Regions from separate parts of the Bacillus sp. Hm123 genome, predicted to be linked through region 1. Evidence: riboswitches for the same ligand, from Rfam matches in the RefSeq annotation. Region 1 holds a riboswitch; each other region holds the start of a gene.
The links. A riboswitch is a leader RNA that binds a small molecule or an ion and turns the genes downstream of it on or off. The one in region 1 is predicted to bind cobalamin.
Positions count from the first base shown of each region.

Region 2: it holds a riboswitch for cobalamin, as region 1 does, so the genes downstream of both, ACSVDJ_RS14830 (ribonucleoside-diphosphate reductase subunit alpha) here and ACSVDJ_RS09960 (GNAT family N-acetyltransferase) in region 1, are expected to answer to the same signal.
Region 3: it holds a riboswitch for cobalamin, as region 1 does, so the genes downstream of both, ACSVDJ_RS09330 ((2Fe-2S) ferredoxin domain-containing protein) here and ACSVDJ_RS09960 (GNAT family N-acetyltransferase) in region 1, are expected to answer to the same signal.

Region 1 covers NZ_CM200277.1:1,934,439-1,944,850, forward strand. Annotated here, with positions in the region: gene ACSVDJ_RS09940 (methyl-accepting chemotaxis protein) at 1-527, shown strand, start outside; gene ACSVDJ_RS09945 (hypothetical protein) at 574-1,137, opposite strand; gene ACSVDJ_RS09950 (hypothetical protein) at 1,491-2,114, opposite strand; partial or broken gene ACSVDJ_RS09955 (hypothetical protein) at 2,181-2,384, opposite strand; gene ACSVDJ_RS09960 (GNAT family N-acetyltransferase) at 2,425-3,000, opposite strand; cobalamin riboswitch at 3,125-3,308, opposite strand; gene ACSVDJ_RS09965 (DUF975 family protein) at 3,384-4,052, opposite strand; gene ACSVDJ_RS09970 (YybI family spore inner coat protein) at 4,132-4,863, opposite strand; gene ACSVDJ_RS09975 (NAD(P)/FAD-dependent oxidoreductase) at 4,978-6,078, shown strand; gene ACSVDJ_RS09980 (DedA family protein) at 6,212-6,820, opposite strand; gene ACSVDJ_RS09985 (hypothetical protein) at 6,947-7,168, opposite strand; gene ACSVDJ_RS09990 (ABC transporter ATP-binding protein) at 7,434-9,431, opposite strand; gene ACSVDJ_RS09995 (ABC transporter ATP-binding protein) at 9,444-10,412, opposite strand, start outside.
Region 2 covers NZ_CM200277.1:2,815,964-2,826,375, reverse strand. Annotated here, with positions in the region: gene ACSVDJ_RS14855 (methionine ABC transporter permease) at 1-110, shown strand, start outside; gene ACSVDJ_RS14850 (MetQ/NlpA family ABC transporter substrate-binding protein) at 126-962, shown strand; gene ACSVDJ_RS14845 (YuzK family famiily protein) at 1,374-1,571, shown strand; gene ACSVDJ_RS14840 (ribonucleotide-diphosphate reductase subunit beta) at 1,742-2,803, opposite strand; gene ACSVDJ_RS14835 (flavodoxin) at 2,767-3,195, opposite strand; gene ACSVDJ_RS14830 (ribonucleoside-diphosphate reductase subunit alpha) at 3,183-5,405, opposite strand; cobalamin riboswitch at 5,576-5,757, opposite strand; gene sufC (Fe-S cluster assembly ATPase SufC) at 6,107-6,886, shown strand; gene sufD (Fe-S cluster assembly protein SufD) at 6,925-8,235, shown strand; gene ACSVDJ_RS14815 (cysteine desulfurase) at 8,235-9,464, shown strand; gene sufU (Fe-S cluster assembly sulfur transfer protein SufU) at 9,454-9,888, shown strand; gene sufB (Fe-S cluster assembly protein SufB) at 9,916-10,412, shown strand, end outside.
Region 3 covers NZ_CM200277.1:1,819,455-1,829,866, reverse strand. Annotated here, with positions in the region: gene ACSVDJ_RS09350 (iron-containing alcohol dehydrogenase) at 1-78, opposite strand, end outside; gene ACSVDJ_RS09345 (NRDE family protein) at 178-966, shown strand; gene ACSVDJ_RS09340 (biotin transporter BioY) at 981-1,550, opposite strand; gene ACSVDJ_RS09335 (GHMP family kinase ATP-binding protein) at 1,813-2,655, shown strand; cobalamin riboswitch at 2,734-2,928, shown strand; gene ACSVDJ_RS09330 ((2Fe-2S) ferredoxin domain-containing protein) at 3,060-3,446, shown strand; gene cobJ (precorrin-3B C(17)-methyltransferase) at 3,459-5,045, shown strand; gene ACSVDJ_RS09320 (sirohydrochlorin chelatase) at 5,061-5,927, shown strand; gene cobK (precorrin-6A reductase) at 5,924-6,691, shown strand; gene ACSVDJ_RS09310 (precorrin-8X methylmutase) at 6,707-7,354, shown strand; gene ACSVDJ_RS09305 (cobalt-precorrin-5B (C(1))-methyltransferase) at 7,357-8,460, shown strand; gene cbiE (precorrin-6y C5,15-methyltransferase (decarboxylating) subunit CbiE) at 8,453-9,661, shown strand; gene cobI (precorrin-2 C(20)-methyltransferase) at 9,658-10,359, shown strand; gene cobM (precorrin-4 C(11)-methyltransferase) at 10,356-10,412, shown strand, end outside.

The DNA of each region.
Region 1 (10,412 bases):
TATTAGCGTTAAATGCTTCGATTGAAGCGGCAAGAGCCGGAGAACACGGAAAAGGCTTTGCCGTTGTGGCGGAAGAAGTTCGAAAGCTCGCCGATCAAAGTAAACAGGCACTACAAGTGATCGATCAAAAAGTAGAGGAAATCATCAGCAAAGTCGGCGAAGTGTCAGCGAATGTTCATTCCAAAACGAAGGACATCGAAGTCGTTGAATCATTAACGCAAAACACAAAAGAAATGTTCGATGAAGTCGCATCCGCTGAAAAAATGTTATTCTCTCTCATTACCGACATTCGATCATCGACGAACACAACCGTCACTAAATTACAGTCTTTCACAGCCGACTTAGACCAATTTTATGAAAAAAACTCTGATAACCGCGAGCATATTGATCGGCTTTATCAATTTTCAGAAGAAAAATTCGCCCTATCCACCGACATTTACGCATTCATTAGCCAGCTCTCTCACCTAATTGCTGACTTTGAAAACAGAGGGAAGCATGTGAAGACGTGGGTGGAGAACAGAGAGTAGATTCATATAATTCCTCGCTCTAATGGCGAGGAATTGTATCTCCTGTTCATTTCTCCTCTATAGGAATCACTTTTTTCTGTGAATCTAAGAAAAATAACTCATCCATCGTGCTGCCCTCACCAAGTAAATAGGAATACCATAACTTCACATCTTGCAGCTCCGGATCATCAAAGTAGTCCTTTAATGAGAAAACTTTCATAGCGTTGTCATTGAGCTCTTTTGGTGTCTGCAAATACGATTCGTCAGCCACCACATATGCTACGTGTTCATTTTTAATGAGCCTACACGTTACCCCTTCTGTTTTCGGTACATGGGCATAGGCTATTTCATTTTCTTTTTTTACATCATTTATATTTAAATCGATAGGGTGAATAGCAAAGTCTTTATACCATCCAAAGGGATATATTATTTTACTAGAAGCAACCGACACACGCCCATCTTTCGCAATGACAAAGGCTAATGTAGAATCAGACAACGGAAGAATGTCCCCTTCCGTTTCTTCTCCTAACTCCTCTAGCGCTCCTTGGATCGTGCGATGATAATTTTGCCAAATGAAGCTAACAAGGGCTACAAAAAAGATAGCCATTATAATCATTGCTTTTTTCATCATACACCTCCAAATAAAAAGCGACTGCCTTCACAAAATGATGGCAGTCGCTCGTTGTATGTAGCCTAGTTAGCTAGTCAGCCATGCGGCAATCAAAACGGTCGATGAACAACCACCGTATAAGCCGAGCTCATGGATTTGATCGAACTTGTAAACTTGTAAGTCTTGAGCTTTGAATGATAAGAGTCTTGATTCTTGAGCTCTGAATGCTGAACGTTGAGCTTTAAGCTTTTATCCCATTTATCTCGTATTTCACTAAACGATTAGATTATGATAAAAGTTGGAGCGGCTGTAAGGTCAAAGCCGCGAGCACCTGTTCAGTTGCCTTGATTTTCGACTAATTAACTAGTATTCATTTATTCAGGGACTTCAATTTCTGTCAACGTATTGGACGTGGACAGAACGAAATCAACTTCTGTTAAAAACTCATCAATCTTTTTTTCTAACTGTTCGTATTCGTCACGTAACTTCAAAGGATCAACGATTTTTGCTTCGTGTTTTTCACGATAGCTTTTCGTCAACTCGTTGCTTTCTTCGACTTTCAATTTCGCTTCCCTGCCGTATAGCACTTCTAATTGGCGGTCTAGCTGTTCCTTAACCTCTGCATTAATCGCTTCCACATCATCTGTCACCGATGAGAACTCATGCTTCATTTTTTGTAGAAGCTCCTGCTCATATTGGATCGATGTTTTGCGTTCGATCGCTTCAGCAACTGTATATGTATGACCGGCAATTTCAACGTTCGTTTTCGCATTCGATAAAACAATCGCTGATTTAATCGCATTTCGGCGTTTAATTAAAGCTAACGTCGATTGATAGCTGGCACGCGCTTTCTCTTCAAATTCCTTCACAGAAGCAAAGCCACTGACCGGTTTATTACCGACATGGTATTGAATCAATGGAGTGGAATTCATCGTCGAATGAATCCGTTTATCTAATAGTTTCAACTCCGCTAAAGCTCTCGTAATTGATATTTTCATCTATAAATACCTCCATTTTTTATAACTATACCATAATAGTTTAATACATACATAGTTGGAAGACTTTTATACCTTTTTTTGAAGCTGCTTTTTCAATATTCGGATTTGGCCTCGATGATTGATCTCATCCTCCATCACGTGATACCAAAGATAGTAGTAATTATGAACAACACCATTAGACCAACGCTTCTCCTCATATAGCCACTGATCGTTTCTAGTTTTCAGCTGCTTCAATGTATCTTTTCTGACATCAGATAACACAGACAGATAACGTATTATGATAAAATAAAATTGAGCATTTCTCTTTATGCTAAACAAACGCATCCGGATCAGCTAGTTTCATAAACTGATATAGCTCCTCGCTCGTAATCTCTTTTCCAATCCGCCCCATCATAAAATTGTACGGATAGCCTGCGATGTCAGGTTCATTCGTTTGGATGTCCTCAAAGCGGCTCGCCTGCAACATGCGTTTTAGCAACTGTTTATATGCGTAAGCATTTCCATTCGTTATTTGTAAATCCCAATGCCAATAATATTCTAGTGAAATAATGATTTTACTTTCTAATATAGGGTTGGCGGTCACTGTTTGGACTAACTGCTTCGCCAGTCCTCTCCCTCTGAAATTTGGAGCGACCTCGACTACGCCTAGCGCACGAACGAAAGGTAGCTTGCTCCATCTTTCTTCTTTCTCAGGCGGCAATACGACAGTATAGCCGATAATCGTATCACAATCAATGGCTAAAGACATCGTTACTTCCTCATTCAGTGCCGCTCGCAACGTCGCTTGCTGACGATCAGGCTCACGAAATCGATTGAGCAAGGAATGAAATGTAAGCCTTTTCATATTGTTTTGAACTTGCTCTTGATTGGAAATAATTTTCATCATCTACATCCTCCATTCTCTTTTTTCCAAAACAAAAAACTCTTTCTTCTACGAAAGAGCTGAAAACGGCAGAAAATGGCCTAGGAAAGATCACTGCCGCTTCAATTTCTCACTCCCCGAAGAAATGAAACTTACGAAATGTATGGCAGGTCTCCTGACTCGTGCTTCGTTTTACTCTGAGCCTTCCCGTATAAGCAAGCTTACACAGTGGTCTTCTCATTTCATCCACACTTACAGTTGCGGGGACAGCTTTGGCTTCGAACCAAATTCCCTATTAAGTCGATATCGACACCGTTAATTCCGAATATTCTGTTATCATTTTATTATACAGGAAAAACAAAGCAAAATCAAAAGGCTGCCTTCTTAAAGACAGCCTTTTGATCTCTTTACACTTCCTGCTGTTGATTAGCGATATGTTTATCGTAAAAAGCAGCCATTGACGCTTGCACGTACGGAGCTAACCATAGATAACCGATTCCGAGTGTGAATAATGCTAAAAACGCCCAGCCGATAAAGCTTAAATATAATACAAAATAACTCCACTTATAACCCTTCATACGGCGTTTACTTTCCGTAATCGCTTCAAGCATCGATAGTTCAGGGTGATCTTTCATAATAAAATACGTTTGCGAATAAGACAGACTTTTAATAATTCCAGGAATAATCAACAATAATGACCATAAAAAGACGAAAATCCCGATTAAGATAGAAACAACAATTGTCTTAAACGCTAAACCGATATTGGCATAAATAGAAAATACATCCCCAACACTTTGACGCTTTCCTCGAACTAAATGTAAAAAGAACCAATACATTGCTGAAATAGAAAAAGGAATCATAACAAAGCTAATGAATAAACTAAAAAGGTCCCCTTCCATAGATGTACCCGTTTGATACACCCAATTCTCGAATCCTCCGACAGCTATAACATCAAAAATCATCGGTACGATCCCTGCGAAGACAAACATAATTAGCATTAGAACAACAGCAATGCCCCAATTCCCAGCTAAAGCATCTCTCGCATCTTTCTTAATGCTTGCAATACGAACATTCATTTTATTTTCTCCTTTCTTTTTATGGTTAAAGTGTAACATAAATATCTATTTTGGAAATTATTTTTTATAAATAAAATAATTAAGACAAAGAGATATTTTCTCCAAGAATTTCCACTGTTTGACGTAACGGGACAAGTTTCTGTCCATCCCATCCCCAGATATTGTTCACATACCCGAGCCGATCAGCATTATACTGACCTGCGATATTTTGAAACAAGACAAGTTCATAAGTTCCATCTCGATCAAAATCGGTTGGATAAATGCCTGCCAATGGCGAGACGAAACCTTGAATCGGTTGTTTTAATGTTCCATCAGCGTTATAAATGGCGGTTAAATAATCCTCTCCCCTATCTTTTAAACTGAGCGTGTAGCGTTTGGACGGACGAGAACTAATCACTTCTGCGACATATTGATCGCGATAATTCACTTCATATTGACTACTATTATTAAATACGTCTGAATCGAAAATAAGTTTCATTTTTCCTTGAATAAATGAATAAATGTACGCATAGACGATACCGCCGCTCCCTCCCGAATCAATAACGATCAGCACATCATCAACCTGATCTCCCGTCATATCACCTAAGAAGATCGTTGGATGATACCCTGAATTCTCTTGCAAACGAATTGTCGCCACTGACTGATCGCCATATTCAACGACCAACGTAATGTTTTGAACGTACGGGCTGTCTTCTCGTTTCGTTCCAACTAAATACACGGTATCCACTTGCCCATCTCCTGTAACGTCTCCTTGCTTAACATCGAGTATACGATCATCTCGCGGTAAAAAGGACTGCATTTGTTTGGTCATCTCACACCCCCTTATTCCAATTTATGCAAACGGTCTGTCCAACAATTCTTATATTGTATGTGAAAAAAGAAAACTGCTATGATAGACAAGAAAATGAAAAAAAGGGTGTCCATAATGAACAAATATTGTGTAATCGGCGCAGGCATTTTAGGCGCTTCTACTGCTTATCACCTCGCTAAAGCAGGAGCTCACGTAACGATCATCGACCGCAAAGACGAAGGTCAAGCAACAGATGCGGCGGCAGGAATTATTTGTCCGTGGCTATCACAGCGACGAAATAAAGCTTGGTACCGGCTCGCTAAAAGCGGGGCTCGCTTTTACCCTGACTTAATCGCTGAATTGGAGCAACTAGGTGAAACCGATACAGGTTATGCTAAGGTCGGAGCTTTAAGCTTACATGAAGACGAAGAAAAATTAGTGAAAATGAAAGAGCGTGCTTTAAAACGGCGAGAAGAGGCGCCAGAAATTGGCGAAGTGACGATTGTAAGTCCTGCGGAAGCGAAAGCTTTATTTCCGCTGCTTCGAGATGGTTATGGGGCGGTGCATGTGAGTGGAGCGGCTCGTGTAGATGGTCGAGCGCTTCGTGACGCCTTATTAAGAGCGGCTAAGAAATTAGGGGCCACTTTTATTGAGGGAAATGCCGAATGGACGAACAACCGCGAAATCACCGTCAATGAGCAAACCCTTACCTTTGATCAAACCATTATTACAGCAGGGGCTTGGGCGAAACCTCTACTCGCCTCATTAGACGTTCAAGTAACTGTCGAACCGCAAAAAGCACAAATTATTCATTTCGTGCTGCCGAACGCTACGACTAACGAATGGCCGGTCATTATGCCGCCGAACGATCAATACATGTTAGCGTTTGATGATCGTATCGTAGCGGGGGCAACTCATGAAAATGAAGTTGGCTTTGATACGCGCGTGACAGCCAGCGGGGTCCATGAAGTATTAAATAAGGCATTGCACATCGCCCCTGGATTGGCAGATGCCACGATCCTCGAAACGCGAGTCGGCTTCAGACCTTTTACTCCCGGATTCTTGCCGGTATTCGGCTCACTTCCTGGGCATGAAAACGTGCTTTTTGCTAATGGGCTTGGCGCATCCGGCTTAACGATGGGACCTTTTATCGGAGCTGAGCTTGCTAAGCTTGCTTTAGGAAAAGAAACGGACGTGCCACTTGAGGATTATGATGTTGCTAGCGCGTTGAGTTAAAAAAAAGAGGAAGAGCGAACAGGTATTACAATGACTCGTGTGAAGGAAATTGCCGAGCAATTATACAATCAACATGAAGAAATCTAAAATGACAAAGAGCATTGAATGTTGTCTTCAATGCTCTTTTGTTTATCTAAGCCGCTTTCCTCTTTTTCATATACCAATACAATACGTAAATAGCGACTAAGCCAATAAATACGTAGATCACATCGGAGTAAATTCCCATGTAGTAAAGGATAATATCCCATGATTGTCCTAATTTTGCACCGGCGTACACAAGAAGCGTATTCCAAATGAGGGTGCCGCTCGTTGTTAACAATAGAAATAACCACAATTTCATATTAGACATCCCGGCAGGAATCGAAATTAAGCTACGTATTAAAGGAATCATCCGGCAAAAGAAGACGGTCCAATAGCCTTTCTGATCAAACCAGTTATCCGCTTTTTGCACATCTTCTTGTTTGATTTTCAATAGATGTCCCCATCTGTCAATGATTTTCATTATTTTTTCCACATCGACAAGTAGACCAATGCCATACAAAATTAGCGCCCCTAACACAGAGCCTGCCGTGGCGGATAAGATGACACCGCCTACTGTTAATGTCGTGGTCGTCGTCATAAAGCCTCCGAATGGCAAAATCAACTCAGAAGGAATCGGGGGAAACACATTTTCTAAGCACATCAGCAAAAAAATACCGACATAACCAAACTGTTCTACTACTTGCTCTATCCATTGTTGCATCACAAGCCTCCATCAAAATAGTTACTTCATTGATATATATTTTTGAAAAAACTTCAATATTCTTCGTATTTTATAATAATTTTTTCAATAAATCCACAAAAAAACACCTGCTGTTACGCAAGTGTTTTAATTGATTCCACTTACTTTTATAAACTCCCATAAGTCTTCGATCGGACAGATTCCGTGGCGAGGCACATCTTTAAACTCATAAAAGGCATAGTCTTTCCACGAATGCACATCTACTTTAATCTCCATTTGTTCATCTTCTTTCCAAACAAACTGGCAATTTCCATTTAATAGGCTAAGCAACTCCACACTAGTTTTTACTATGTGCGATGTATCTGTCATTCTCTTTTCCCTCCTATTATTCACCCTCTTTTAACTTCTTCTTATTATACATTTTTTCCTCCTTAAACATTCATATTTTTTGAAAAGTTTAAATAAAGTGAAATTTTAATCAGTGGGGGTTTTCTCCATCCCCCACTGATTATTAGTTGAACCAATCGGGCTTTTACGGGCAGTTGACCCCTCACCTAATTTCTTCGCTTTCGCTGAATCTTGAGGTAGGGGTCTTACTGCCCGTTAATACGGGACAAATAGATTCAATAGTTTTTCACCCTTGTTGGAGTTGATACATCTGATAGTAGCGCCCTTGTTGGAGCATTAACTCCTCATGGTTGCCCTGTTCGACAATTTCGCCTTGATCTAAGACGAGAATTTGGTCAGCGTTTTTAATGGTCGATAGTCGATGAGCAATCATAAAAGTCGTCCGTCCTTTTTTGAGCACTTCCATCGCTTCTTGAATAATAGCCTCCGTTTCAGTATCGATAGAGGAAGTCGCTTCATCTAAAATCAAAATCGCCGGATCAAAAGCAAGTGCGCGCGCAAAAGAGATGAGCTGCCTTTGTCCCGATGATAGGGTGCTTCCTTTTTCAATAACAGGTTCATCGTAGCCGTTTTCTAAATGCTGAAATACTTGATCCGCTCCAACCGCTCGCAATGCCGCTTCCACTTTTTCTCTAGAAATACGTTCATCCTGCAAGCTAACATTCGAAGCAATCGTCCCGGTAAAAAGATATGGATCTTGCAGAACGATGCCCATATGCTCTCTGACCGTTTGATGAGCGATCGTCTGAATCTCTTTTCCATCAATCAGAATTTCCCCCTTGTTCGCATCGTAAAACCGAAAGAGCAAATTCATAATCGAGCTTTTTCCGGAGCCTGTATGACCGACGAGTGCTACTGTTTCCCCTTGCTTTGCTTCAAAGGAAATGTTTCTTAATACATATTCGCCTTCCTGATAACCAAAGTAAACGGAACGAAAGCTGACATCCCCACGATAGCGTTCGATTCGTTCGTCATTGACAAGCGTACCCGGCTCATCTAATAATTCAAACACACGCTCCCCCGCCACAAGGGCTTGCTCTAAACTGGCGAGCTGATTCACCATATTCGCAACCGGTTCAAATAGACGGTTAATATAATCGACGAACGCATACAAAAGCCCGAGGGAAACGATTGAACCGACGCCGAGAGAGCCGCCACCGAAGTACCAAATAAAAGCCACAAACGCTAAATTTTTAACCACGTCGACCAAATTATATGAAGTGAGGGCATTTAAATTTAGCATTTTCTTTTGAAACGTAAAATGAGCTTCGTTTAACTGATCAAATTGTTGAGTCACTTCCTTTTCTCGGCGAAAAGCTTGAATGATCGTCATCCCTTGAATGCTTTCATTGATCATCGCATTGATCTCACTTAATTTTGAGCGAATCCCGCGATTGTACGTCGAAGCAAACTTATGATATACCCACATCCAGCCAATTAAAATTGGAAGTAACAGTAAACAAATAGTTGCGAGCTTTGCATCTAAAATAAATAGCGCAATAAAAATTCCTGAAATATAGATGATACTTCTAACAAAAGTGGCAAGTACCGTCACATATAGCTCACGAATCGCTTCTGTATCATTCGTAATGCGTGAGACGACTTTCCCTGCTGGTAATTGATCAAAATACTTAATCGGCAATCGCTGAATATGCGCAAATACATCCGTTCGCATCCGTTGAATAATTCGATTGGCGGCTTTCTGTAGATAAAATGCTTCTCCATATTGAAAGATCGCACTAATGACTAGCAACCCAAAGTAACCGGCAAGTAACATCATGATTTTCGGGATTTCCGGCTCGTAAAAAGAGATCATCTTGTTAGCAGGAATGATGGTTGCTTGATAGCTTTTCACTTCATTTTCCTTTTCGATCGTCAACCGCCCAGCTTCATATGTTCTTACCCCATCTATGGCAATCGGTTCTGGAACAAAGATAAACGAACGGTCCACTTGCAAAATCCGAACTTCTTTTCCTTTTTGTTCATTGTCATCAAAATAGTCACTTCTTTTATACCAATGACCTTCGAAGAAAACGGCGTCTTTTCCTTCAACCGTTTCATACCATTTAGACTCAATCCCTAAAATATGATCATCAATCATCTTTTTCGCCACAAATGGTCCAGCTAACTCCGTCCCAACAGCAATCGTCAACATCGCTAATGCGATAAAAATCATTTTTTTATATAGTAAGGCATAGCGCCAAAGTCGTTTTCCGACACTCATTGAAACACCTCCTTAATCAACCTCTTGAAGTTGCTGGCGTTCATATTGCTCTTTATACCAGCCTTCTATCTGTATTAACTCATCGTGAACGCCTTCTTGAATGATGCGCCCATCCTCAAATACAATGATCCAATCGGCATGCTGAACCGCCGAAAGTCGATGCGAGGCGATCATCGTCGTTTTATCTTTGCGTTCCGTTCGAATATTTTCAATGATTTGTGCCTCTGTCTTGGCATCCACAGCGGAGAGAGAATCATCTAAAATTAAAATGTCAGGCTGTTTGATTAACGCTCTCGCAATCGAAATCCGCTGCTTTTGTCCTCCTGAAAGCGCGACCCCTTTTTCACCGACTAATGTATGTAATCCGTCAGGCAAAGTGGCGAGGTCTTTGCGTAAAGCGGCGAGATCAATCACCTTCTCCAGCTCCGCCTCTGTCGCATCTGGCTCACCGAATAAAATATTTTCACGAACCGTTCTCGAAAACAGCACATGATCTTGTGGGACATAGCCGATCCATTGCAAGACTTGCCCCTTCGCTTGCTCTTGAATATCAACACTACTAATGGCAAGCTGGCCGTCTGGGTGTGGATATTGCCGCAATAATTGCTTAATAAACGTCGTTTTTCCACTTCCCGTTTTGCCTACAATCCCGAGCGTCTCACCTTTTTTCAACTGAACATTGACCTTCTGTAAATTGTTCACTTGCGAAGAAGGGTATTGAAAGCTCACTTCGTCAAATTGGATCGATGACGGATCATCGACACTGATCGGCTGGATAGGATCGACAACATCCGCTTTGTAGCGAAGCGTCTCCTGTACACGATCAAGCGACGCATTTCCCCTTTGCATCATGTTCATTAGCTCACCAAAGGCAAACATCGGCCAAATGAGCATTCCTAAATACACATTAAAGCTCACTAGTTCACCGAGTGTCACCTCTTGTTGAAACACCAAATACGCCCCGTACCCTAGTCCAATTAA
Region 2 (10,412 bases), 880 kb from region 1:
AACGCAGTCAAAGCGACGTGACGTTCGTGGCAACCGTCATTATTGTACTCATCGTATTTGCGATTCAATTCATTGGTGACTTGTTCACTAAGAAATTAGATAAAAGATAATGAGGAGGAAATAGAATGAAAAAGTGGTTATTTGCTTTACTTACATCATTGGTGGTATTAGCCCTCGCAGCATGCGGCGGTTCAGAAGAGAAAAAAGAAGAAGGTAAATCAGAAGAAAACAAGAAATTGGTTGTTGGGGCATCTAACGTTCCGCATGCGATCATTTTAGAAGAAGCTAAGCCGTTATTAGAAGCAAAAGGCTATGAGCTAGAAATTGAAACATTCAATGACTATATATTGCCAAACAAAGCGTTAGATGAAGGCGAATTAGATGCGAACTACTATCAGCATATTCCGTTTTTAGAGTTACAAAAGAAAGAGCATGGTTACAAGTTTGAAAACGCAGGTGGTATTCATATCGAGCCAATCGGTGTGTACTCGAAAAAATATAAAAGCTTAGATGAACTATCTAAAGGGGCAAAAGTGTTAATGAGCAGCTCTGTAGCTGACCATGGTCGTGTGTTAAGCCTGTTAGAAAAAGAAGGTCTCATTAAGCTGAAAGATGGTATTAATAAAACGGATGCGACACTTGAAGACGTTAGCGAAAATAAAAAGGACTTACAATTTGAATATAACTATGAACCTGCTTTCCTTCCACAAGCATTTAATAATGGAGAAGGTGACATCGTAGTAATTAATTCTAACTTCGCGATTGATTCAGGGTTAGATCCGTTGAAAGATCCGATTGTTATTGAATCAAACGATTCTCCATACGTGAACATCGTAGCTGTGCGCAGCGGAGATGAAGAGAATGAAAAAATTAAAGCGTTGATCGACGCGTTACATTCACAAGAAATTCAAGACTTTATTATGAACGAATGGAAAGGCGCGATCGTGCCAGTAAACGAATAAATAGAAAGAAGCTTGTCGCTTGATTATGGAGCGGCAAGCTTTTTTTGTGGGCTCTGCGCCCGATGATTGGTTGTTGCCGCCCAATTTTGTTCGAATCGCGCCCAATAATAAGAGGAAAGCGCCCAATTATAGGCCAATCACGCCCGATCGGCTCTTTGTCTGCTTAAAAATCTCGTATAAACCGCTCGTGCTCATCACATATTAAAAGGGCGATAAGCTAGCAACATTAGCGGGAGGATATGAAAGGATATAGTAAGAATTTTAAGAATAAGGGGAGTGATCCGGATGTCAGTAGTGGAGAGCTAGTGAGAGGCGATGAGAGCAGGCTATATGCTTTTTGTGGAAAAAGCCAATGATTGTTAACATAGATAGTGCAAGTTAAAAAAAGGAAAGGAATGATTCCCTATTAATTTGTTTAACTCACTGAATTTAACGTACACAGAAGGTATGGAGAAGGCGATGCATGGAGCACATGGAGTCGGATACGAGGTGTACAGTCAAAATCATGAAGTGAGGATGAATGTGGAACGCCAGCGCGAAGAAGACTATGTCAATAGTCGGCGCATGGTAGCAGCTGTTAGCCGTCGATTTATCAATCATTTATCATAATAATGAGAAAAACCAGTGCATTACTGCTGGTTTTTTTCGTGCTTCAAAATTAAAAGGGGTGTCCAAGAAAGTCGAAGAAATCGCTTGTAAGGTTAAAGAAGCCGCTCGTAAAGTTAAAGAAGCCTCCAGAAAATCAGTGAAAACTGACTTTCTGGAGGCTCCTTTCATTTTTACAAATCATCAAAACCGTTTAAATCACTTGTTTTCACATATTGACGAGATGTTTGTTCAAAGAAATCCGTTTTTGTATCATCAAAATTGTCGACATACGCGCGAATCCACTTCATTGGATTTTCTGTGAATTCATCATAAATCTCACTTAATCCGAGCATTCTAAGCATTTTATTCGCACGGTATTTTATATAACCATCCATTTCTTCGAGGTCAATACCATCGATATTACCGAGTACATAACGACTCCATATAATTTCTTGTTCGACAGAATGACGGAATTGATCGTAAATCCACTCCGTAAATTGCTCGGTATTATAAGCTGGATTTTCAGCAAGCGTCGCTCTAAAAATATCGCTAATCGCTTTCCCGTGTTGTAATTCATCTCGATTAATGTAAGAAATCATCGTCGACGTACCGACCATTTTTTGATGGCGTGCTAAATTGTAAAAGAACGCAAACCCACTGTAAAAGAATAGCCCTTCTAACAATGTCGTATAGACCATCGCTTTTAAAACCGTCTCCATCGTCGGATTGGCGGCAAACTCATTGTAAACATCGACAATTCGTTCATTACGCTTCTTCAATACTTCATCTTGACGTCCCATTTCAAACGACGCTAATTGTTTATCGAGCGTCGTAACAGACGACAGGACGTACGCATAACTATGATTATGCTCACTTTCTTGGTCAGCGATCGTCGCCATTATCGACTTTATCGATGGATCTGTTGCGAAATCAGCAATTTTCATTGCGATGACGGTTTGAGGTCCATCTAATGTTGCGAGTAACCCGATAATTTTTAAATACGCGTCTTGTTCCGTTTGTGATAAAGTTGAAAATTGCTTTACATCTTGTGTCATATCGACTTCGTTTGCTGTCCAAAAAAGCGAACGAATCCGTTGACGCAACGTATAAAACTGAGGGTAAGCGAGGTCGTTCCAATTTAAAATTCCGCTCGCTTCACCACCAAAAAGAGCTGTTGCCTTATTCGGACTTGCTGGATGTAAAACTTTCACCCGTTTTAATTTTTCCAATGTTGAGTCACTCCTTTCGTCCATTCCAATACTTTCTTCTCTTGTTGCCCACGAGGACTTTGTTCAATTTTTAACGGCTCATAACGGGATTCATAAAAGCGAGCAAGCTTTACCGCTGCATGACAAAACAATTCATCGCCACCGAATTGTGTATCCCCTGTGCCAAAAACGTAGACATGTTGCGGTTTATAACCGACTTCTGCAACGAAATCTTTGACGCTATCTGGCGTCGAACCCCGATCCCATGTAAACGAACCGAGAAATAAGGCATCGAATGCCCGGACATTTGGAACGGGGTCGGTTCCGATTTGATAGAGCGTGACATCAAACTGCTGATTTTGTAATTGTTCCGCAATCAATTCCGCCACTTCCTCGGTATTGCCACTCCATGATGCATAGGCAATTAAGAATGACACCACTCGCACTCCTCTATATCAGACGCTGTCGAACGCATATAGTATGTTGTTTTTATGTTAGATTTCCATACTTGAATATGGAGGTCGAGTAACACGGAAGCACGAATATTGTTCGGTACGTAAAGGTTAAACGACACAGCTTGATCGATATGGTGTTGGCGTGCTGCATTTTGTTTAATTGACCAACGCTGATCGACAATGTAAGCAGAGTGTCGGTAAACATCATACGTTCGATGATTTAAATCTGGTGCAACAACTGGTAATTTATAATCTTTTTTCTCTTCGTGATAAAAAGGTTTAAAAATCGGATCAATAGAAGCTGTTGAGCCTGCAATAACTGATGTGGAGCTATTTGGTGCAACCGCCATGACGTAGCCGTTGCGCATACCGTTTGTAGCCACTTCTTTTTTCAATGCAAGCCATTGCTCGGATTGATAGCCTTTTTGTTCAAAATAGTAACCTGTGTGCCAATCTGATCCTTCAAACAATGGATAGGCCTCTTTTTCTTTCGCTAACTCCATGGAAGATTTAATCGTTAAAAATGCTACTTTTTCATAAAGTTTATCGGCATAATTTACCGCTTCTTCTGATTCCCATTGAATGTTCTCTAATGCAAGCAAATGATGCCATCCGAACGTTCCAAGCCCAATACCGCGATAGCGACGATTCGTACGCTCTGCTTGAACAACTGGAATTTTGTTTAAATCAATTACGTTATCAAGCATTCGAACTTGAATCGGAATGAGACGTTCTAATACACCCGCTGGAACTGCCCGTCCAAGGTTGACAGATGACAAATTACACACGACAAAATCGCCCGGTTTTGAACGTGTCACGACGAGATCATTTTCTAATGTCACTGACTCAAAGGCAGTTGGGCTCATATTTTGCATAATTTCCGTACAAAGATTGCTAGAATAAATCATACCTTCATGTTTATTCGGGTTTGCGCGGTTTGCTTCATCCCGATAAAACATAAACGGTGTTCCTGTTTCTAACTGGCTCTTCATAATCCGTTTCATCACTTCGATCGCTGGCACTGTTTTTCTCGTTAAAGATGGATGTTGGACACATTCTTCATATTTTTCACGGAAAGAACCATTGCCACGCGTTTCATCGTAAAAATCTTCAAGCGAGTAACCCATCACCGTACGCACTTCATGTGGGTCAAATAAATGCCAATCTCCTCGTTGTTCTACTTGTTCCATAAATAAATCTGGCAAGCAGACCCCTGTAAAAATATCATGAGCTCGCAAACGCTCGTCTCCGTTGTTTAACTTTAAATCGAGGAAGGTAAGAATATCTTGATGCCAAACATCTAAATAAACCGCAATCGCTCCTTGACGCTGACCGAGTTGGTCGACACTGACCGCTGTATTATTCAATTGTTTAATCCACGGAAGAACACCACTTGATGCCCCTTTAAATCCACGAATGGAAGAGCCTCTAGCACGTACTTTCCCCATGTATACACCGATACCGCCACCGTACTTCGACAAGTTGGCAACATCGGTGTTGCTGTTATAAATTCCTTGTAAAGAATCATCAACCGTATCAATAAAGCAGCTGGATAGTTGTCCATGTGGCTTCCCAGCGTTGGCAAGTGTTGGTGTTGCCACTGTCATATAAAGCTGACTCATCGCCCAATACGCTTCTGCAATTTTTTCCACTCGTTGTACTTGCTCATCTTGCATCAACGTCATCGCGATCACGAGCCAACGTTCCTGTGGTAATTCTACTGGTTGATTATTGAAATCGACTGCGACATAGCGATCCATCAACGTTTTCAACCCGATATATGTAAAGAGTTGATCACGTTCTGGCACGATCAATTGACCGATCTCTTGTAGTTCGGATCGTTCATATTTTTCGATGAGCATTGGCGTATAAAGACCTTGCTCCACCAATTTCTCCACATGTTGATCAAAATTTGAATACGGTGCCATACCACGAAGAGCTTGTTGTGTGTCGTATACTTCGTGCAAATAGAGACGAGCTGCGATATATGTCCAATGAGGAGCGGCTTCATCTATGCAACTTAATGCTTCTAAAATCATCGCCGTCGTCCACGCCTTTACGGTTTCATCTGGATGACGTTCACGCCATTTTTCGCTCGCTTTTTCTAACAGTGCTATTTGCTCTGTTCCAAACTCCTTTTTCAGTGATGCTAAGATTGCTTCCTCATTTAATTTTTCACTTACAATTGTCATATACTTAAACCTCTCTCTCGCTTGTTCTTCTTAACTGCAAAATAAAAAGACGATCCACATCGGGGTTCGTCTGAATGATTGAATTTAATCTAGGAAACAAGCGAAAGAATATGCTATACTTGCATGTGGTCAATTCACTCGCTTCCAACTTCTCAATCCCCGAAGAACGTGTCGCTTGACGATGAGTGGCAGGTCTACTGGCTTACGCTTCCTCCTTCCGCCTGCCTTCCCGCAGCAAAAAGTGCTACAGTGGTTCTTCAAGACGGTCGTCAGCGCGTACAGTTGCGGGGACAGCTCCATTTGTTGGATTCCCTATTAAACCGTTACGGTACCACGACATCGTTATACTATATATTGTGTTTTTGTACTCATACTACCCTAACATGTTGTGTCTAAATCGTAAATAGGCAATTTTATTTATAGGTGTACAAACTGATTTTTTTCCTTCTTTTATTTTACATAAGTAAGATGAGTGGTCAACATATTGACAAACAAAAACAGTGGATTCCTGTTAGTTATTTTTTAGGTATTTTTAGGAGAGAATATTATATGATGCAGTAAAATTTTTGGTATAATCAAATATCTCAGCAATTCTTTTAGATTGGTTGAATATACTTTTAATTTGTTATAAGATTGTAATGAGAATAAATTGAGAATGACAATAATTCAATAACATTTTCAATAACGACGGAGGTATAGATATGACAGCTTCTACATTAGTAATGAAAGATTTACACGTAGCAATTGAGGGTAAAGAGATTTTAAAGGGTGTAAACCTTGAGATAAAAGGTGGAGAATTCCACGCGATTATGGGACCAAACGGAACAGGTAAATCAACATTATCTTCCGCAATCATGGGTCATCCGAAATATGAAGTGACAAAAGGTAGCATTGAACTTGACGGTGAAGACGTATTAGAAATGGAAGTAGACGAGCGCGCTCGTGCCGGCCTATTTCTTGCGATGCAATATCCAAGCGAAATTACAGGTGTAACAAATGCCGACTTCTTACGTTCTGCGATCAATAGCCGCCGTGAAGAGGGTGATGAAATTTCTTTAATGAAATTCATCCGTAAAATGGACGAAAAAATGGACTTCCTTGAAATGGATCAAGATATGGCGCAACGTTACTTAAACGAAGGCTTCTCTGGTGGAGAGAAAAAGCGTAACGAAATTTTGCAATTAATGATGATCGAGCCAAAAATTGCGATCCTTGATGAAATCGATTCTGGTTTAGATATCGATGCATTAAAAGTCGTTTCTAAAGGAATTAATGACATGCGTAGCAATGAGTTCGGATGCCTAATGATCACTCACTATCAACGTCTTTTGAACTACATCACTCCTGATAAAGTACATGTTATGATGCAAGGTCGTATCGTGAAATCAGGTGGACCTGAGCTTGCACAACGCTTAGAAGCAGAAGGATATGACTGGATTAAGCAAGAGCTTGGAATCGAAGACGAAACAGTGAATCAATAAGAGCCATTTTACGAAAGCTGATCACTAGGAGGATGAACATGACTGTAGAAACAAATTTACCAGTAGATCAAGAGTACGTTCGCTCATTTTCAGCGCAAAAAGGCGACGCTCAGTGGCTAACTGACTTGCGTTTAGCGGCTCTTGATAAAATAGATGTACTACCGTTACCAGTAGCGGAAAAAACAAAAATCGATAAATGGAACTTCACGCAATTTGCGGCTCATGAAGTGACAAGTGAAGGGTTTGCTTCTTTAGAAGAGCTTCCTGAAGAAGTGAAATCATTAATTGATATCGAGCAAGCAGACAAAAACCTTTACATTCAACGCAACCAAACGGCTGCTTTCTTATCTGTATCGGAAGAATTAAAGGCGCAAGGTGTCATCTTTACCGATATTCATACAGCGGTGAAAGAGCATAGCGAGCTTGTAGAAAAATACTTCATGACAGAAGCGGTCAAAGTCGATGAGCATAAATTAACGGCTTTACACGCAGCATTAATGAACGGAGGAACTTTCCTATACGTTCCGAAAAATGTTGAAGTGAAAGAACCGATTCAAGCGGTATATGTGCATGACCATGCGGATGCGGCGCTTTTCAACCACGTATTAGTCGTGGCAGAAGATAACAGTGTTGTCACTTACGTGGAAAACTATATATCCACAGTGGAAACAGAAAATGCTGTTGCGAATATCGTGACAGAAGTGATCGCTGGGCCAAATGCGAAAGTGGTGTACGGAGCGGTAGATCATTTAAATAGCGGTGTAACAACATATGTGAACCGTCGTGGAGTAACTGACCGCGATGCTCGCATTGATTGGGCACTTGGTCTAATGAACGATGGTGATACGGTATCAGAAAACGTCACGAACTTAATCGGTGCGGGTTCATTTGCTGATACGAAAACAGTTGTTGTCGGTCGCGGCAAGCAATCACAAAACTTCACAACGAAAGTCGTTCACTTCGGCAAAAACACAGAAGGCTATATTTTAAAACATGGCGTTATGAAAGACGAAGCGAAATCGATTTTCAACGGTATCGGAAAAATCGAGCATGGCGCTTCTAAATCAAACGCAGAGCAAGAATCACGCGTATTAATGCTTAGTGAAAAAGCACGTGGAGACGCGAACCCAATTCTTCTGATTGATGAAGATGATGTAACAGCAGGTCACGCAGCATCAGTGGGACGCGTAGATCCGATGCAATTGTATTACTTAATGAGCCGCGGAATTTCTCGTCAAGAAGCAGAACGTTTAATCATTCACGGATTTTTAGCGCCAGTTGTTGATAAACTTCCGATCGAAGGAGTTAAACAGCAATTGACTGAAGTGATTGAAAGGAAAGTTCGCTAATGAACGCGAAGGAAATTAAAAAATACTTTCCGATTCTTGACCAAGAAGTCAATGGATATCCGCTCGTTTATTTAGACAGTTCGGCCACTTCACAAAAGCCAGTGCAAGTGATTGAGGCATTGAATAAATATTATCGTGAGGATAACTCGAACGTTCACCGCGGTGTGCATACACTCGGTACACGTGCAACGGACTCGTATGAAGGAGCGCGCGACAAAGTGCGTAAATTCATTAACGCGGCGGCGCGTGAGGAAATTATTTTTACCCGTGGCACGACGACATCGATCAATACGGTGGCGGCGAGCTACGGACGTGCAAACGTAAAAGAAGGCGACGAAATCGTCATCACATACATGGAGCACCACAGCAACATCATTCCTTGGCAGCAGCTAGCAAAGGAAAAAGGTGCGACGCTAAAATATATTCCGCTTCAAGCCGATGGAACGATCTTAGTAGAAGATGCGAAGGCAACGATTACCGATAAGACAAAGATTGTATCTGTCATGATGGTATCGAACGTCCTTGGTACGATCAACCCAGTGAAGGAAATTGCCGAAATCGCTCATCAGCACGGGGCGGTCATGGTCGTAGATGGTGCTCAATCGGCGCCACATATGAAGATTGATGTACAGGATCTCGACTGTGATTTCCTTGCTTTCTCTGGTCATAAAATGTGTGCACCGACTGGTATTGGCGTGTTGTACGGTAAAAAGCAATTACTTGATCACATGGAGCCTGTGGAATTCGGCGGCGAAATGATCGACTTCGTTGGTTTACAAGAATCAACGTGGAAAGAGCTTCCGTGGAAATTTGAAGGCGGAACTCCGATCATCGCTGGGGCAATCGGTCTTGGCGCGGCGATTGATTTTCTCCAAGAAATTGGACTGGATGAAATCGAGCGCTATGAGCATCGCTTAGCGGCCTATGCACTTGAGAAAATGAGCACCATTCCTGGGATGCAAATTTACGGACCAATGTCTGGTGAACAACGTGCAGGACTTGTCACGTTCAACTTAGACGACGTTCATCCTCATGATGTGGCAACGGTGTTAGATGCAGAAGGAATTGCTGTTCGTGCAGGCCATCATTGTGCACAGCCACTAATGAAATGGCTAGATGTTTCCGCTACAGCAAGAGCAAGCTTCTACCTGTATAACACAGAGGAAGATATTGATAAGCTTGTTGCAGGGCTTCTCAAAACAAAGGAGTATTTCAGCGATGTCTTTTAATAATTTAGATCAGCTGTACCGCCAAGTGATTATGGATCATTATAAAAATCCGCGCAACAAAGGTCAGATTGAAGACGGCAGCTTAACGATCGATATGAATAATCCGACTTGTGGCGATCGCATTCATTTAACATTGAATGTAGAAGACGGCAAAGTAACAGCGGCGAAGTTCGATGGAGAAGGGTGTTCGATCTCCATGGCTTCCGCTTCGATGATGACGCAAGCAGTCAAAGGAAAAGATATTGACACAGCTTTAAAGCTTTCACAAATCTTTTCCGATATGATGCAAGGCAATGACTATCCAGATGACATCGATCTTGGCGATATCGAAGCTTTACAGGGCGTTTCCAAGTTCCCGGCTCGTATTAAATGTGCGACGTTAGCGTGGAAAGCGATGGAAAAAGGATTGAACGAGAACGAATAATCATAATGACGACAGGAGGAATATAACATGGCAAAGAAAATGCCAGAAATCGGGGATTACAAATACGGTTTTAAAGATAAAGACGTATCTGTTTACCGTTCAGAGCGTGGATTAACACGTGAAATCGTGGAAGAAATCTCTAAATTAAAAGACGAACCACAATGGATGTTAGACTTCCGCTTAAAATCACTCGATCATTTTTACGAAATGGCGATGCCACAATGGGGCGGCGACCTTTCGGCATTAAGCTTTGATGAAATCACTTACTACGTGAAGCCATCAGAGAAATCCGAGCGTTCTTGGGATGAAGTACCAGAAGAAATCAAACAAACATTTGACAAGCTTGGTATCCCAGAAGCGGAACAAAAATATCTTGCGGGTGTATCTGCACAGTATGAATCAGAGGTTGTTTACCACAACATGAAGGAAGACTTAGAAGATTTAGGTATCGTCTTCAAAGATACGGATTCAGCGTTAAAAGAAAACGAAGACATCTTCCGTAAATACTGGGCAAAAGTCATCCC
Region 3 (10,412 bases), 110 kb from region 1:
TAGACGAGAGCAGCATTCTCCGGCTTGATGAATCGCGCCATTGCCAAAAATAACTTCAGGCATCACAAATTTGTTCATCTTAGCAGCACCTACCTTTTATTCGTTGTTTATTCGCTATAATCACCGAAATTCCTTTATGTTTTTGATAAAATTCGAGTTATTTTAGGGGATGATGATATGTGTTTAATTAATTTTCAGTTTCAACAGCATCCGAATTATAAATTAATCGTTGCTGCTAACCGTGATGAATTTTTCGCACGTCCGACAAAGCGAGCTCATTTTTGGGAAGATGAGCCTCAAATATTAGCGGGGCGAGACTTAGAAAAAATGGGCACATGGCTTGGTGTGACGACATCCGGGAGGTTTGCCGCATTAACCAATTTCCGTGATCCGACAGAATCAACGGAAGGGAAGTGGTCGCGGGGAGACATTGTTCGTTCGTTTTTAACTGGACGAATGGAGGAGGAGGTATTTTTGCAGCGGTTAAGTGAGGATAAGGAGAACTATCCGAGCTTTAATGTGATCGTCGGAACGGCTGATTCGCTATGGTACTATAATAATCGGCAAGATGAAGTCACTCAGGTTACGCGAGGTACCCACAGCTTAAGTAACGCTTTTTTAAACACATCGTGGCCAAAAACGGAGCGAGGAAAACAGAGTTTAGAGGCGTGTGTACGTAATAAAATGATCGTTGAAACAGATTGTTTATTTGCTTCCTTACAATCTGAGGAACAAGCGGCGGATGAAGAACTTCCGCAAACCGGTGTTTCTTTACAGTGGGAACGCTTGCTGTCTTCGATGTTTATTAACAGTGAGCAGTATGGCACACGCTCTTCTACGGTGCTGACGATTGACCGCAATGACCGCGTGCAGTTTATTGAGCGAACGTATACGAACGGACGATATACAGCGGAAGAACCATTTCAGTTTGCGATCGAAAAAAATGAGGCCAATCCTTTTGGATGAGCCTCATTTTTGTATTAAATAGATGCGTTCGCGGATGACGGTAAAAGGCGAGCTGATTGCAATCGTTTGCGAGCGAGAATACCGATCCAAGCCGCCAAGATCGCTTTGATGATCCCCCCGATAATAAATGGGGCAAATCCGCCGACGAATGCTTCCATCCAAGAAAGGTTCGCCATTACTTTCAGCCAAGCGGTTCCAATGGCTAAGTTAACTAACATCCCAATGATATTCGCAATAAATGCTTGTGTTACAGTGGCCGACGTTTTTTCGATATACAAACCGATAATAAAAGCGGAAAAAATAAAGCTAACAATATACCCACCCGTCGGACCGAAAATGACGCCCATTCCAGCGCTCATACCAGAGAATACAGGAACACCAACTGCGCCGATGAACATATAGACAATCGCTGATAACGCGCCGTATCGTGAACCTAAAATTGTAGCAGCCAAACCGACAGCTAACGTTTGCCCTGTGATCGGAACTAACGGCAGCGGAATCGTAATTTGCGCCATAATACCAATAATCGCCGCAAATAGAGCGGTCGTCATCAACATTCTTAATTTCTCGTGCTGTTTACTCATTTTTCCAACCTCCTATAATAACAAATCAATAAAATAAAAACAAATGTTAACGTTATTTTAATGAATGGTAACATAAGTTGTCAACCAAATATTATTATGGTTGACCACGCTTATTTCATTATGTGCAAAATTCAAAATAAAAATAATTAAAATTTCGTCATTAAGAGACAAAATCACAACCGCTTGGAAGAAAAAAAGAATAAGATTATAATAAATTGTTATAAATATTAGCCAATCGACAGCGTAGAAAAGAGGTTTGTACATGCGAGTAGGGATAGGGAAATGCTTTGGGACATTTGGAGAGCTAGCGCAAGGGGAGATCGATGGGCAGCCATTTTTATTTACCTTTCCTAGTCCTTTATATAGTGAAGCGAGATTTACACCTGCACAAGTAGGTTCGTTAATTGGAGAGACGAAAGGAAAGAAATTAGCGTTAATGGCCGCAGAACAGACGCTGCGAATGTTGGGCCGCTCGCCAAGCGGATATTTGTCTATTACCTCATCTATTCCAGTAGGAAAGGGGATGGCGAGCAGTTCTGCCGATATCGTCGCTACGATTCGAGCGGTCACTGCAAGTGTCGGCGCTACATTGTCAGCGAAAGAGGAAGCGATGATCGCGGCGAACATCGAGCCGACAGATGGGGTGATGCATCGAGGGATTACAGCAATCAATCAGCAAACAGGCGAGCTTTTGCACGAATTTCCTCACGTGCCTGAGCTTGTTTGCATCGGCTTTGATAGTGGCGGAAGAGTGAATACGCGAGCTTTTCACCGTAATAAAAAGGATTACAATGAAGCAGAAAAACAATTATTAGAACAGATTTTTTACGAAATGACAGTAGGGCTTACAGACGGAAATGTTGAACAAATTTTGCGAGCTGCCACAGCTAGTTCGCAAGTGAATGAACGTTTTTTACCGAAGCCAAAGATTCGTTTGTTTGTAGATTTGGCAACCGAGTTACAGGGAGGAGTAATTATTGGGCATAGCGGGACTGTGATCGGGTTGTTGTTTGATCGACAAGACCCTTTTCTTTTACAAAAGCGACAAAAAGCCATTGAACAGGTTCGCATAGAAACCGGGTGGAATCCATTAATAATTTTCTAAAAATAAAAAAAATTCTTGTCAACATGAGGCGTTTACTGATAATCTTAAAGCAGTTGTTCAAATAAATGACATATTTAAATTAAATAATAAGGTAAGAGTGCCCTTTTGTTGATTCACAAGGGATAATAGGGAAATCGGTGCAAGTCCGATGCAGCCCCCGTTACTGTAAACGGCGATGAAATTGTCAATAACCACTGGTGCTTGTTGCGCTGGGAAGGGACAAGAGTAAAGAGACCCGTAAGCCAGGAGACCTGCTTCTACCTTTTTTTCATCATTCTTCGGAGGGAAGAGTAGGATAGCTGTATCGAGCGGACGAGCTGCACATGAGCAGCGTACGGATCATTACACAAAATCCTTAACTTCTTTTGGAGTTAAGGATTTTTTGATAGAAAAGGAGCGATCATATGACGACTTGGAATTTGAAAGAAATGAATCATCACGTGTTGATTTGTAATGGGTCGAGTTGTATGCGAAAGGGCGGCGAAGAAGTGACGCAAGCGATTCGGGAGGAAATTAAAGAACGAGAGCTCGATGTTCGTGTGCATACGTCAAGAACGAAATGTAATGGTCGTTGTAAAGATGCTTGTGTCGTCGTTGTGTATCCAGAAGGAGCTTGGTATCACGAGGTGGACGAGCTCATGGCCAAAAGGATTGTCCATCAGCATTTACAAAACGGTCAACCTGTGCAAGAAGCGTTAACTTATACATATAATGGAAGTGGAATGGAGCTTATGAACGATCGCATAAAAGGGATTGAAAAAGATCGTGAAGTCAAAAAGGCTGTTCAGTGAGGAGGGTGTCCAATGAAAGGGAAATTACTACTAGTTGGCTTCGGTCCAGGCAGTGAGAAGCATATTACCGAACGAGCGAAAGAAGCGCTCCAAGAAAGCGATTGCATTATCGGTTATAAAACGTATGTTGAATTGATCGCTAATTTTATCGAGGGCAAAGAGGTGATCAGTACAGGAATGTCCGAGGAAGTGAGTCGTGCACAGGCAGCGGTGAAGTATGCCGAACAGGGAAAGAAAGTGGCGGTCATTTCGAGCGGAGATGCTGGTGTGTATGGCATGGCAGGTCTTGTCTATGAGGTGCTTGTCGAAAAAGGCTGGAGAGAGGCGGATGGAGTTGAAGTAGAAATTATTCCCGGTATTTCAGCGATTAATTCGTGTGCCTCTTTACTCGGGGCGCCTGTTATGCACGATGCTTGTACGATCAGTTTAAGTGATCACTTAACGCCATGGGAGTTAATTGAAAAGCGAATTGACGCGGCAGGACAAGCGGATTTCGTTATTGCTCTTTATAATCCGAAAAGCGGAAAGCGCACAAGACAAATTGTTGAGGCGCAGCGCATTCTATTAAAATATCGTTCTCCTGACACACCTGTCGGGCTTGTGAAAAGTGCGTACCGGGATAGAGAACAAGTTATTTTAACGACGTTAGCGGACATGCTTGAGCATGACATTGGGATGTTGACAACGGTTATGATCGGGAATTCTACCACGTTTATTTATGACAATAAAATGATCACACCACGAGGCTATCAGCGAAAGTATACGTTGACTTCTGAGAAGCAACCATTGAAGCCGCATGAACGATTGAAGCGTGAAAACGAACCGTGGGCGCTTCATGAAGGGAAGGCAGAAGCTCCGCCTTTATTAGAACTCGGCATGAAGGCGTTGCAATTACTCGATCAAAACAAAGAGCTTCCGACAAAAGAAGTCGTATTTCCCACACCGATCCAATCCATTTTTGAAGTCGCTGTTAGTCCGGGGGTAGCGAATAAAAAGTTTTCTGCACAGCAATTGCTTGTACTATCAGCTGTTGCCGGAGAGGAAGGCTCTGTTGAATACACGCCTCATCACCAAATTATTTTACGCGTATCAACGGAAGAGCCACAACAATTAACAGAGCAACTGCAACAGGCTGGCTTTATCATTTCTCCGGTTGGAGATGTGTTAGCGATTAAAGCATGTGACTTTTGTGATGGTGAAAAGAAGGATGCGATTCCATACGCAGAAGAGCTGCAACAAAAGCTCGGTGGAATGGAGATGCCTAAAGCGCTGAATATCGGTGTCAACGGCTGTGGCATGGCTTGTTATCAAGCGGTCAATGACGATATCGGGCTTGTATTCAGAAAAGGAAAATTTGATTTATTCCTCGGTGCGAAACCAGTTGGAAGAACGGCTCATGCCGGTCAGCCTGTGGCGGAAGGCGTTGAACCAAATCAAATTGTGCCACTGATCGAACGGATTGTTGCTGAGTATAAGGAAAAAGGTCATCCGAACGAGCGCTTGTTCAAGTTTTTCAAACGTGTGAAACATATTCAAGGCTTTGAGTATCGCAACATGGAACCGAAAATTATGATTGAACCTGCACCGTGCGGGGATTAAAGGAGACGATCGAATATGAAAGCTGTATTATTTGTTGGTCATGGCAGCCGTGACCCAGAAGGTAATGAACAAATTAGAATATTTGTTAATCAATTAACGCCTAAGCTAGATGATCAATTAATTATTGAAACTTGTTTTCTAGAATTTGAACGTCCAGATATTGCTAAAGGCATCGATGCTTGTGTCGCAAGAGGAGCAACATCCGTTGCTTTAATTCCGCTAATGCTTCTTCAAGCAGGGCACTCAAAAATTCATATTCCAGCGGCGATTGATGAAGCGAAAGAAAAGTATCCTACTGTTGAATTCACGTATGGAAAGCCGATCGGCATTCATCATGAAGCGATTGAAATTTGCAAAAATCGAATCGAAGAAACAGGGGAGAATGCCGCCGAGCCACAAGAAGGAACAGCGGTCATTTTACTCGGACGCGGAGGCAGTGATCCAGATGCGAACAGTGACCTTTACAAGATTGCGAGATTACTATGGGAAAAAGCTTCTTACTCAATTTTAGAACCTGCTTTTATCGGTGTGACTTCTCCAAGGTTAGAAGAGGCGGTGGAAAAAACGATTCGTCTCGGTGCCAAAAAAGTGATTGTACTGCCGTATTTCCTCTTTACGGGCATTTTAATTAAGCGCTTAGAAGGAATGATGACTCAATTTCAGTCAGCTTATCCAGGAGTCGAATTTGCATTGGCTGAATATTTCGGCTTCCATCCGAAGCTAGAATTGGTCATTCAAGATCGGATAGCTGAAGCGTTAGGCGGAGAAGTGTATATGAACTGTGATACGTGTCAATATCGGTTTGAGGCGATGGAGCATATTGATCATCATCACCATCATGACCATCATCATCATGAAGAGGAAGTGACAACGACGAAATGATTTTATTCATTGCCGGAACAAGCGATGCGAGAGAGCTTGCGATCGCACTTCAAGAGCAAGGAAGAGAGTTAATCGCTACCGTGGTGACAGAAAATGCATTGAAGGAGTTAACTCAAGCGGGGATCAAAGCGGTTGCTGGTCGCATGGATGCCGAGCAAATGCAAGCCTTTATGAAGGAACAGGGTGTAAAGGGAATCGTTGATGCGAGTCATCCATTTGCTGAAGAAGCCTCGAAAAATGCGATGTTAGCGGCCGCTACCGCTAACATTCCTTACATTCGATTTGAAAGAAAAGAACAAAGCTTTGAAGACTCTTCATTGATCACTTATGTATCGACGTATGAGGAAGCAGCGGAAGCAGCGGCCAAAAGAAAAGGGACAGTGATGTTAACGACTGGTAGTAAAACGTTAGCTATTTTCACCGAAAAATTATTGTCTCGTTCAGACATTCGCTTAGTCGCGAGAATGCTTCCGCGAAAGGATAATATGGAAAAATGCGAGCAGCTTGGCTTGCCACAAAAAAACATTGTGGCGATCCAAGGGCCGTTTACAACCGCTTTTGATCAAGCGTTGTATCAGCAATACGGAGTGACTTGTATGGTCACGAAAGCGAGCGGTGCCCGCGGATCTGTTGATCAAAAGCTAGAGGCCGCTAAGGAATTAGGAATCGAAACGATTGTGATCGAGCGCCCGGAAATGGAGTATCAAAATCGGTGCTCAAGTTTCGAGGAAGTCATTGATTATTTACATACATTTAACCTTTAAAGGAGCGAATCAAACATGGATTTTAAAACAGAGTTTAAGCCAGAAACCGTTCAACCGATGGAAATTGAAGGTCGTAGCTTTGAAATGATTACCGAAGAATTCGGTGAGCATGATCTTTCTCATGAAGAATATAAAGTCGTTCAACGTGTCATTCATGCATCAGCGGATTTTGAACTCGGAAGAAGTATGCTGCTCCATCCGAAAGCGATTGAGTCGGGTATTCGAGCGATTAAAAATGGCGAACGAATCATTTGTGATGTACAGATGGTGCAAGTCGGTATTAGTAAAGGGCGCATCGAAAAGTATGGCGGTAGCATCCATGTGTATATTTCTGATGCAGATGTGATGGAAGAAGCGAAAAAGCTGAACACTACAAGAGCGATTATTTCGATGCGAAAAGCGGTAGCTGAAGCAGATGGCGGTATTTATTGCATCGGGAACGCTCCAACCGCTCTACTTGAATTGATCCGTCTTGTGAAAGAAGGAATTGCGAAGCCGAGCCTTGTCATCGGCCTACCTGTTGGATTTGTTTCGGCGGCGGAATCAAAAGAAGAGTTAGCGAAATTAGATATTCCTTATATTACAAACATCGGCAGAAAAGGTGGTAGTACGGTCACTGTTGCGGCTCTAAATGCCCTTTCTCTGCTTGCAGAAAAAGAATAATGATGAAAGCACAGGACACCAAGCAAGACAAACCGCTCAGAAAAGGATATACAACAGGTGCATGTGCGACGGCTGCTGTTCAAGCGGCCTTGATCTCTTTATTAACGGGAGAAAGACAGGAAGAAGCGACCATTTATCTTCCGGCAAAAGTGTTTGCGACTTTTACCGTAGAGCATTGTGAAGTGGATGAGAGCCGAGCGATTGCAGCGATCAAAAAGGACGCGGGTGACGACCCGGATGTCACACATGGAGCGATCATTTATGCAGAGGTTACGTTAAAAGTCGAGCCTGGGATTGAACTGGATGGCGGCGAAGGAGTGGGTCGAGCGACGAAACCTGGTTTAGAGGTGGAAGTTGGTCAAGCGGCGATCAATCCTGTTCCCCGAAAGATGATTTTGTCAGAAGCAGAGAAAATTTTAGCGGATTTTCAGCGGACAGAAGGTGTGAGAATCGTTATTTCTGTCCCAGGAGGCGAGGAAATGGCGAAGAAGACGTTAAACGCTCGCCTCGGAATTCTTGGGGGAATTTCGATTCTAGGGACGCGCGGAATTGTGATGCCGTTTTCAACTGCCGCTTATAAAGCGAGCATCATTCAAGCGATTCGTGTGGCGATTGCAGGTGGCTGTGATCATGTCGCTATCACAACCGGTGGACGTAGTGAAAAGTATGCGATGAAGCAGCTTCCTCATTTGAAGGAGGAGGCTTTTATCGAAATGGGCGACTTTGTCGGCTTTACGTTAAAGCATTGCAAACGGCTCGGCATTAAAAAAATATCGATGGTCGGCATGATGGGCAAATTTTCGAAAGTGGCTCAAGGGGTGATGATGGTTCATTCGAAAAGTGCGCCGGTCGATTTCGGCTTTTTAGCAGAAACGGCCCGTCTTTCAGGGGCTTCAGAAGAATTAGTGGAAGAAATTAAGTCCGCTAACACCGCTTCTCATGCTGCAGATATGATGCTTGCTGCCGGTCATCATTCGTTTTTTGATCGGTTATGTGCTAGTTGCTGTCAGCATGCGATCGAAGAAGTTAACGGTGGGCTCACCGTTGATATGACTTTATATACGTTAAAAGGTGAATGTTTAGGAAAGGCGGAGCGTCATGGCTAAAGTGAAAATTATTGGAATTGGCGATGAAGGCCGCAATGGGCTGTTGCCAATCTATCAACAATGGATTCAACAATCGCAATTTCTTGCTGGGGGTGAGCGCCAACTCGCTTTTTTCCCCGATTATCAAGGCGAGACGTTCACGATTAAAGGGAATTTACGCCAGTTGAAAGAGCGATTAAGTGAACAACCAGAAAAAGCGGTCGTGCTCGCTTCAGGAGACCCCCTCTTTTATGGTATCGGCAGTTATTTATCAAAGTCGGTGGAAGCGGAAATTTACCCGCAACCAAGTTCTGTACAACTAGCGTTTGCTCGAATGGGAGAAGCTTGGCAAAACGCCACGATTATTAGTTTGCATGGTCGGCCAATGACAGGACTTGCCCAACGAATCGATGGGAACAAGTTGGTCGCGTTATTAACGGATGTCACGAATACACCCGCTGCCATTGCGACATATTTAAAAACATTTGGCATGACGGAATATAAAGCATTTGTCGCTGAAAATCTCGGTGGTGAAAATGAGCGCTGTCGCTTGCTGTCATTAGATGAGATGGAGCAAGCAGAATGCTCGGCTTTAAACGTCGTCATTTTAAAAAGCGAGATCGATACAAAGTTGTGGTCGCTCGGTATTCCAGATGAGGAATTTGTTCAACGTAAGCCAGATAAAGGGCTATTAACGAAAAAGGAAATTCGTGTGCTCACGCTAGGGCAAATGAATCTTCAGAAAGAGAGTGTCGTTTGGGATATTGGCACGTGCACCGGCTCAATTGCGATTGAAGCGGCGAAAATAGCGACCGATGGAGCCGTTTTTGCAATTGAAAAAAATGAGGCGGATCTCGAAAATGCTCGCGAAAATTTTATTAAATTCCGTACAGATGTCACGGCGATTCAAGGAAAAGCGCCAGACGGCTTAGCGGACTTTCCTGCGCCAGATGCGGTGTTTATCGGCGGCACAGCAGGCAATATCGCCGGCATTTTTGATGAATGCTGTTCCCGTTTGAAAGAGAATGGAATGATTGTTATGAATGTCGTCACGATTGAAAATTTATATGAAGCGGTGCAAGCATTGAAGCAGAGAGGCTTTGAAACCGAGCTTACATTAGCCCAAATCGCAAGAAGTAAACCGATTTTACATTTAACGAGAATGGAAGGGTTAAACCCCGTTTATATTATTACAGCGAAGCGAGCGGAGGGAAAAGAATGACAGGGATTTTATACGGTGTGGGCGCTGGCCCAGGGGACCCAGAGTTAATTACAGTAAAAGCATTTCGCGCTTTACAAGAATGTCCGGTAATTGCGTATCCGAAAAAAAGAAAAGGCAGTAAAAGTTATGCAAGAAAAATTATTGATGCGTATGTTAATCCAGCAGAGAAAGAGATGCTTGGGCTCGTCTTTCCAATGACGAAAGACCCTGTTATTTTAGAACGGGAATGGTCGAATACCGCTGATTTAGTATGGGAGAAGCTACAAGAAGGCAAAGATGTGGCTTTTATTACAGAAGGTGACCCGCTACTGTACAGCACATTTATACATATGATGAACGTGATGAAGGAGCGTTATGGCGATGTGCCGATGAAGATTATACCGGGAATTTCTTCGATTAACGGGGCGGCTGCCAGACTGTCTTTACCGTTAGCTGATGGGGATGATATCGTTGCCATTGTGCCAGCCAATGACAATTACGAAGCGATGAAACAAGCGATTGAACAGCATGCTTGCGTCATTTTTATTAAAGTCGCCAAAGTGATCGACCTCATGCTGCAAATTTTAAAAGAATTGAATTTGACAGATAAAGCATCGGTTGTCACAAAAGTCACATCGGAAGAGGAAATTGTCTGGTCGATGGAGGAGCTTGAAGGTGCAGAACCGGAATATTTAACGTTAATGGTGGTGAGAAAATGAAGCTATATATCGTCGGAGCAGGTCCAGGGGCACCGGACTTAATTACGGTTAGA